Regions from separate parts of the [Pantoea] beijingensis genome, predicted to be linked through region 2. Evidence: predicted binding sites of a transcription regulator. Region 2 holds the regulator's gene; the other holds the start of a gene.

Region 1 (3,431 bases), 1.1 Mb from region 2:
CCTTCTTCGTCCACCCATAAACTGGCACACCGTGCTGCATGGGGGAGTTTTGCCGGGGCCGTCGTCGACTGGTATGATTTTTTACTGTATGGCATTACTGCTGCGCTGGTGTTCAACCATGCTTTTTTCCCACAGGTAAGCCCAACAATGGGAACGCTTGTGGCATTTGCGACCTTTGGTGTTGGTTTTTTGTTTCGCCCTTTAGGCGGTATTATTTTTGGTCATTATGGCGATCTGCTGGGACGTAAGCGGATGCTAATGCTAACAGTCTGGATGATGGGGCTTTCCACTGCCTGTATCGGCTTATTACCCTCTTATGACACGATTGGTTGGTGGGCACCGATACTGCTGGTTGTTTTGCGGGCTATCCAGGGATTTGCCGTTGGAGGTGAATGGGGTGGCGCAGCGTTGCTGGCAGTTGAAAATGCCCCAGAGGGGAAAAAAGCGTTCTATAGCAGTGGGGTGCAGGTGGGTTATGGCGTTGGGCTGCTTCTGGCAACGGGCCTGGTATCACTGATTAGTCATTTTACCCGCGATAGTGATTTTTTAAGCTGGGGCTGGCGGCTTCCCTTTTTATTTAGCCTGGTTCTGGTCGCGATAGCCTGGCGTATTCGCGCAGGCATAGATGAATCCCCCGACTTTATACGACAGCAAAAAAAACCGGAAGAAAAGCATACGTTGCCAGTGGTTGAGGCTTTGCGCCGCCACCCAGGTGCATTTTTACTGATTATCGCGCTACGACTATGTGAATTACTGACGATGTATATCGTCACTACTTTCGCCTTGAATTATTCCACCAGCGCGCTGGCGCTACCGCGTGAGCTATTCCTGAATATAGGTTTAGTGGTTGGTGCGGTTAGTTGCCTGACAATTCCTTTTTTTGCATTTCTTGCGGATAAGTTTGGGCGGCGGCGCGTTTATATTACTGGCGCATTGATTGGGGCCATTAGTGCCTTTCCATTCTTTCTGGCAATGGAATCGCATTCCACATTGTGGATCATCTTTTTCTCAGTAATGTTGGCGAATATTGCCCACGATATGGTGGTTTGCGTACAGCAACCGATGTTTACCGAGCTGTTCGGTGCGCGTTATCGGTACAGTGGTGCGGGCGTCGGGTATCAGGTCGCCAGCGTGGTTGGGGGCGGATTTACGCCATTTATCGCCGCTATGCTGGTGGTCTTTTCTGATGGCAGCTGGCACAGCGTCGCTGTATATCTCATGGCAGGTTGTCTGATATCGGCGCTCTCTGCTTTGCTGGTCAAACCCGCTCAACCTGTAAATGGCTAGTTTCCTTCCCAGGGGCGGTAGCGTATTGCGATCGCCCTATAATGCAGAGCGGTAGTGGCATATGCTTTTACTCTCAGCGCTCAGTGACTGGCGAACCGTTAAGCAGTTTGTTGTCATAAAAATGTCATTTTTAGTACATTTTACTGTCACTAAACTGTCCTATTTTCCCCCTCAGCAGCAATGAATAAACTTACTAAAATGGCGTGAAGCCTGACTTTATTATCCCGTGGAGGGAACATGACACAGATGCACAAATCTCTGGCTCAATTCGTGGCTGTAGCCCTTTCTTTAAGCGCCGTTTCCGCGTTTGCCGCCACTAATCTTACTGGCGCAGGTGGTACATTTCCCGCTCCGGTTTATAACAAATGGGCCGCTGAATACAATACCGCAACGGGCAGCCAGGTAAACTACCAGGGAATTGGTTCATCCGGTGGTGTAAAGCAGATTATTGCTAAAACCGTCGATTTTGGTGCTTCTGATGCTCCGCTGGCAGATGCAGACCTGCAAAAAAATGGCCTGTTCCAGTTCCCAACCGTTATTGGCGGTGTGGTTATGGCGGTGAACATCCCGGGTGTAAAATCTGGTGAACTGACGCTGGATGGTCAAACCGTGGGTGATATCTACCTGGGTAAAATCAAAAAGTGGAACGATGCCGCAATTACTAAACTGAACCCAGGCGTTAAGCTGCCAGACAGCAATATTAACGTGGTTCGTCGTGCTGATGGTTCCGGTACTTCTTTCGTGTTTACCAGCTATCTGGCGAAAGTAAACAACGAGTGGAGCAGCAAAATTGGTAAAGGCAACACCGTTAACTGGCCAACCGGTTTGGGTGGTAAAGGCAACGATGGCGTTGCAGCCTTTGTTCAACGTTTACCGGGTTCTATCGGCTATGTTGAATACGCTTACGCAAAACAGAACAGCCTGGCATACACTAAACTGGTCGATGCCAATGGTCAGGCAATTGAGCCGAACGAGCAGAGCTTTAGTGATGCCGCTAAAGGCGCTAACTGGAGTGAGTCTTTCGCCCAGGATCTGACGTATCAGAAAGGTGATAACGCATGGCCAATCACCTCAACCACCTTTATCCTGGTTCAGAAAGAGCAGGCTAATGCAGAAAAAGGCGCAGCCGTCCTGAAGTTCTTTGACTGGGCCTATAATAACGGTGGCAAGATCACTACCGATCTCGATTACTCTTCATTACCTGCTGCGGTAGTTGAGCAAATTCGTACCGCATGGAAAACCAACGTTAAAGATAGTTCAGGTAAAGCGCTGTACTAATTTGTTGTAGGGGCCGGATATTGCTGTCCGGCCCGTTACATTCGGGCGATAAACCTGTCGTCCTTACAAATTCAACGTAGAGAATTTTATGGCTGCATCCAAGCCGACTTTCCAAGCCCCTGGTAAACAGGGCGACATTATCTTCGGCGTGCTGGTAAAACTGGCTGCGCTGATAGTGTTATTTCTGCTGGGTGGGATTATCGTCTCACTGATCATCGCTTCTTTGCCAAGCATGGAAAAATTCGGTTTCGCCTTTCTCTGGACCAAAGAGTGGGATGCGCCGAATGAGCAGTTTGGCGCGCTGGTACCGATTTATGGCACGCTGGTGACCTCGCTGATTGCTTTAGCGATTGCCGTCCCCGTGAGTTTTGGTATCGCGCTATTCCTGACTGAGCTGGCGCCTGGCTGGCTGCGACGTCCTCTTGGTGTCGCGATAGAATTACTGGCTGCGATTCCCAGTATCGTTTATGGCATGTGGGGTCTGTTTATCTTCGCGCCCTTATTTGCTGAGTATTTTCAAACGCCTGTGGGTAATGTGCTGTCAGGCATTCCTTTTATTGGCGTGCTGTTTCAGGGGCCAGCCTTCGGCATCGGTATCCTCGCAGCGGGCGTGATTCTGGCCATCATGATCATTCCTTATATCGCCTCGGTGATGCGTGACGTGTTTGAACAGACGCCCGTGATGATGAAAGAGTCTGCCTACGGCATTGGCTGCACAACCTGGGAAGTGATGTGGCGTATCGTGCTGCCCTTCACCAAAAACGGCGTTATCGGCGGTGTTATGCTTGGCCTTGGTCGTGCGCTGGGTGAAACCATGGCGGTGACCTTTATCATCGGTAACACCTACCAGCTCGACAGCGCTTCAT
Region 2 (3,431 bases):
GCCAGCATTCCCTCTTTTGCCTCGGCTGGCATTGACAGCAGCAGCGCTACCGCCAAAAACCATAATTTCATACCTCGCGCCTGCTGGTAGCCCGCGCGCTATTTTCCGGCAGCTTGTGGTTCACAATAAGGCCGGGGGCCAGCGTAAAAGTAAAGCAGGTTTCCACTCCGGGCTGACTGGTAATATCCAGCCTCGCATTATGGTGGCTCAACGCATGTTTCACGATAGCCAACCCCAATCCACTACCGCCCGTGGTACGCGATCGCGCTTTATCGACACGATAAAAACGCTCGGTCAAATGAGGAATATGCTCTGATGGAATACCCGGTCCATTGTCCTTGACCGCAAACTGCGCACCCTGCTTATTTTGCAGCCAGCTAATATCGATCCGCGTACCCTCTGGGGTATGATTTATGGCGTTATAGACCATATTCGAGATTGCGCTACGTAACTGTTCATCATTACCGTAAACACGCAGGTGAGGATCGGTATGAAAATAGATCTCATGGCGCCCGCTACTTAAGGTTTCCGCCTCGCGCTGCAGTAAGCGCAGCATCATTGGCACATCAACGGTTTCCTGCAGATCAATCGCGGGAGCCGCCTCAATGCGCGAAAGCGTTAATAGCTGTTTGACCAGACTATCCATGCGGCGCGTCTGCTCCTGCATCGTGTTTAACGCCTTGTTACGCGATGGCCCTTCGAGTACCGAATCATTCATCATCTCCAGATATCCCTGCAATACGGTCAAGGGTGTGCGTAACTCATGACTCACATTGGCAAAAAAGTTCCGGCGAGCACCTTCCAACTGGTGCATCTGGGTGACATCACGCGCCACCATCAACCATTGCCCCTCGCTGTAGGGCATCACACGGAATTCAAGATGACGGTGATTATTCAACACCAGGGTTAGCGGGCGAGCAAAATCACGTTGGCGCAGATAGCGGGAAAATTCAGGGTAGCGCAAAAGATTAAGGATATTTTGCCCGTTATCTTCTGGCCAGCGCAGACCAAGATGCTGTTGCGCTAAACGGTTACACCAAAAGATATTGCCCTCTTCGGTAATGAGTACCACCGCATCAGGGAGTGATTCCGCCCCACTGCGAAAGCGTTTAATCAAATTGCCCAACTCGCGACGCCGACGGCGGTTGCGCAGTTGCATCTGATAAAGGCCATAAAATAGCGGTTCCCAACTGCCCTTACCCGATGGCGGCGTCATAGTGCGATCGACCCAAAGCCAATGGGACAAGCGCAATATGTTCACGAAATGCCACCCCAGCATCCCGAGTACCGACAACAGAAGCAACCACGGTAAGTAACCGACCAACAGCCCGATAACCAATGCTGGCAGGCATGCCAGCAGTAGCTCAATCAGTAATCCCTTCCAGGAGAGGCGTTCCAGCACGGTTTAGACCCCGATCAATAGCGAGCGGAGAAACGGTACCCCGTCCCGCGTACGGTTTGAACCATGCGGTCGTGGCCCGTCACCTCCAGCGCTTTACGCAAACGGCGGATATGAACATCAACGGTACGGTCTTCAACGTATACATTGGTACCCCAGACGTGATTCAGTAGTTGCTCACGACTATAAACCCGCTCCGGGTGAGTCATAAAAAAGTGCAACAGCTTATATTCTGTTGGTCCCATTTCAAGTGGCGTCGTTTCCGCCATCACTCGATGCGATGAAGGATCAAGACTCAACCCTTGAATTTCAATCACCTCTTCTACCGCCATCGGTGAAATACGGCGCATCACTGCCTTAATACGTGCAACCAGTTCCTTCGGTGAAAATGGCTTGGTAATATAATCATCCGCACCGACTTCCAGGCCACGAACGCGATCTTCTTCCTCGCCCCGGGCGGTTAACATCATTACCGGGATCTCACGCGTCATCGCTTCGCGCTTCAGGTGTTTGATAAACTGAATACCGCTGCCACCCGGTAGCATCCAGTCAAGCAGGATTAAATCCGGCCAGGGTTCGATCAGCATATTGATCGCGCTGTCATAATCTTCTGCTTCAATCGGTTGATAATCATTTTGCTCGAGAACGAAACACAACATCTCACGAATTGGGGCTTCATCTTCGACTACCAAAATGCGCTTAGCCATTATTGCTCCTGCGAATGTGACCATTTGTCACTGGGATTTGCGGCGTCATTATGCGTCAGTTTTATGACATATTTATGAAAAATGCACGGGTAGGTGCCGCCTTTAATACTCTTTAATGACAGCCCCGACGGCATGAAAACAGCCTGTTCTGGGGCTTACCTACACCTGATCAGGCAACTGTCACAGTCTGATATCGGCATAATCGCCCTCTCCCCCCCGGAATGAATAAGCAATCATGTCATCTTACCGGATGAGTTGACTCGCTCCGCTTCCCCTGCAACGCCAATTATTTAGGGTATAATCGGCACATCGCGTTGTGCTTTGCAGGGAATTTTATGCGCATTATTCACACCTCGGACTGGCACTTAGGTCAATTTTTTTATACCAAAAGTCGGGCTCCTGAGCATCAGGCCTTCCTCGACTGGTTGTTAAATAGCGTAGAACAACATCAGGTTGATGCGGTGATCGTTGCCGGTGATATTTTTGATACCGGTTCGCCACCGAGTTACGCGCGTGAAATCTATAACCGCTTTGTGGTTCAACTCCAGCAAACAGGCTGCCAACTGGTCGTGCTGGGTGGCAATCACGATTCGGTGGCCACCCTGAATGAATCGCGCGAGCTGTTAGCCTGCCTTAATACGCGTGTCATTGCTGCCGCCAGCGATAATATCGACGACCAGGTGCTGTTGTTAAAAAACCGGCAGGGCGAGCCCGGTGCACTCCTTTGTGCAATCCCCTTTTTGCGTCCGCGCGATATTATTCATAGCCAGGCGGGACAATCGGGACGAGACAAACAGCAAACGTTACTGGACGCCATCGCTGAACACTATCAGCGTTGTTACCGGCAGGCGGAAACACACCGTGAAACGCTCGGCCTTTCGCTGCCGATCATCGCGACCGGTCATTTAACCGCCATGGGCGTAACCCAAAGTGATGCCGTACGCGATATCTACATTGGAACGCTGGATGCTTTTCCTGCTCAGGCGTTTCCCCCCGCAGATTATATTGCCCTCGGACATATTCATCGCGCCCAGCGCGTGGCGAATAACGATCGTATTCGCTACTCTGGCTCCCCCATTCCGCTCAGCTTTGATGAGCTAGGTAAAGAGAAAAGCGTTTTTTTACTGGAGTTTAACCAATCGACGCTAGACCACATTCATACCCTGCCCATTCCCCGCTTTCAGCCCATGCGGATGATCAAAGGATCGCTGGAGGAAATAGAGCAGCAGTTGCTGCAGTTTGAGGCGGACAGCAATGGAAAAACCATCTGGCTTGATATTGAAATCGCCACTCAAGAGTACCTAAGCGAAATGCAACGTCGTATT

Evidence for each region. Region 2 encodes PhoB, which activates phosphate uptake and scavenging genes when phosphate is short. Its sites were predicted from a motif close to CTGTCATAAAACTGNCNNAT; they were not measured.
Region 1: the regulator PhoB is predicted to act here: its motif matches at 1,431-1,450, upstream of pstS (phosphate ABC transporter substrate-binding protein PstS).

What each region holds. Positions count from the first base shown of each region.
Region 1 is NZ_CP071409.1:4,088,563-4,091,993, forward strand. Features, by position in the region: gene shiA (shikimate transporter) at 1-1,287, shown strand, start outside; gene pstS (phosphate ABC transporter substrate-binding protein PstS) at 1,525-2,565, shown strand; gene pstC (phosphate ABC transporter permease PstC) at 2,654-3,431, shown strand, end outside.
Region 2 is NZ_CP071409.1:2,976,081-2,979,511, forward strand. Features, by position in the region: gene J1C60_RS13530 (PstS family phosphate ABC transporter substrate-binding protein) at 1-71, opposite strand, end outside; gene phoR (phosphate regulon sensor histidine kinase PhoR) at 68-1,402, opposite strand; gene phoB (phosphate response regulator transcription factor PhoB) at 1,417-2,106, opposite strand; gene sbcD (exonuclease subunit SbcD) at 2,442-3,431, shown strand, end outside.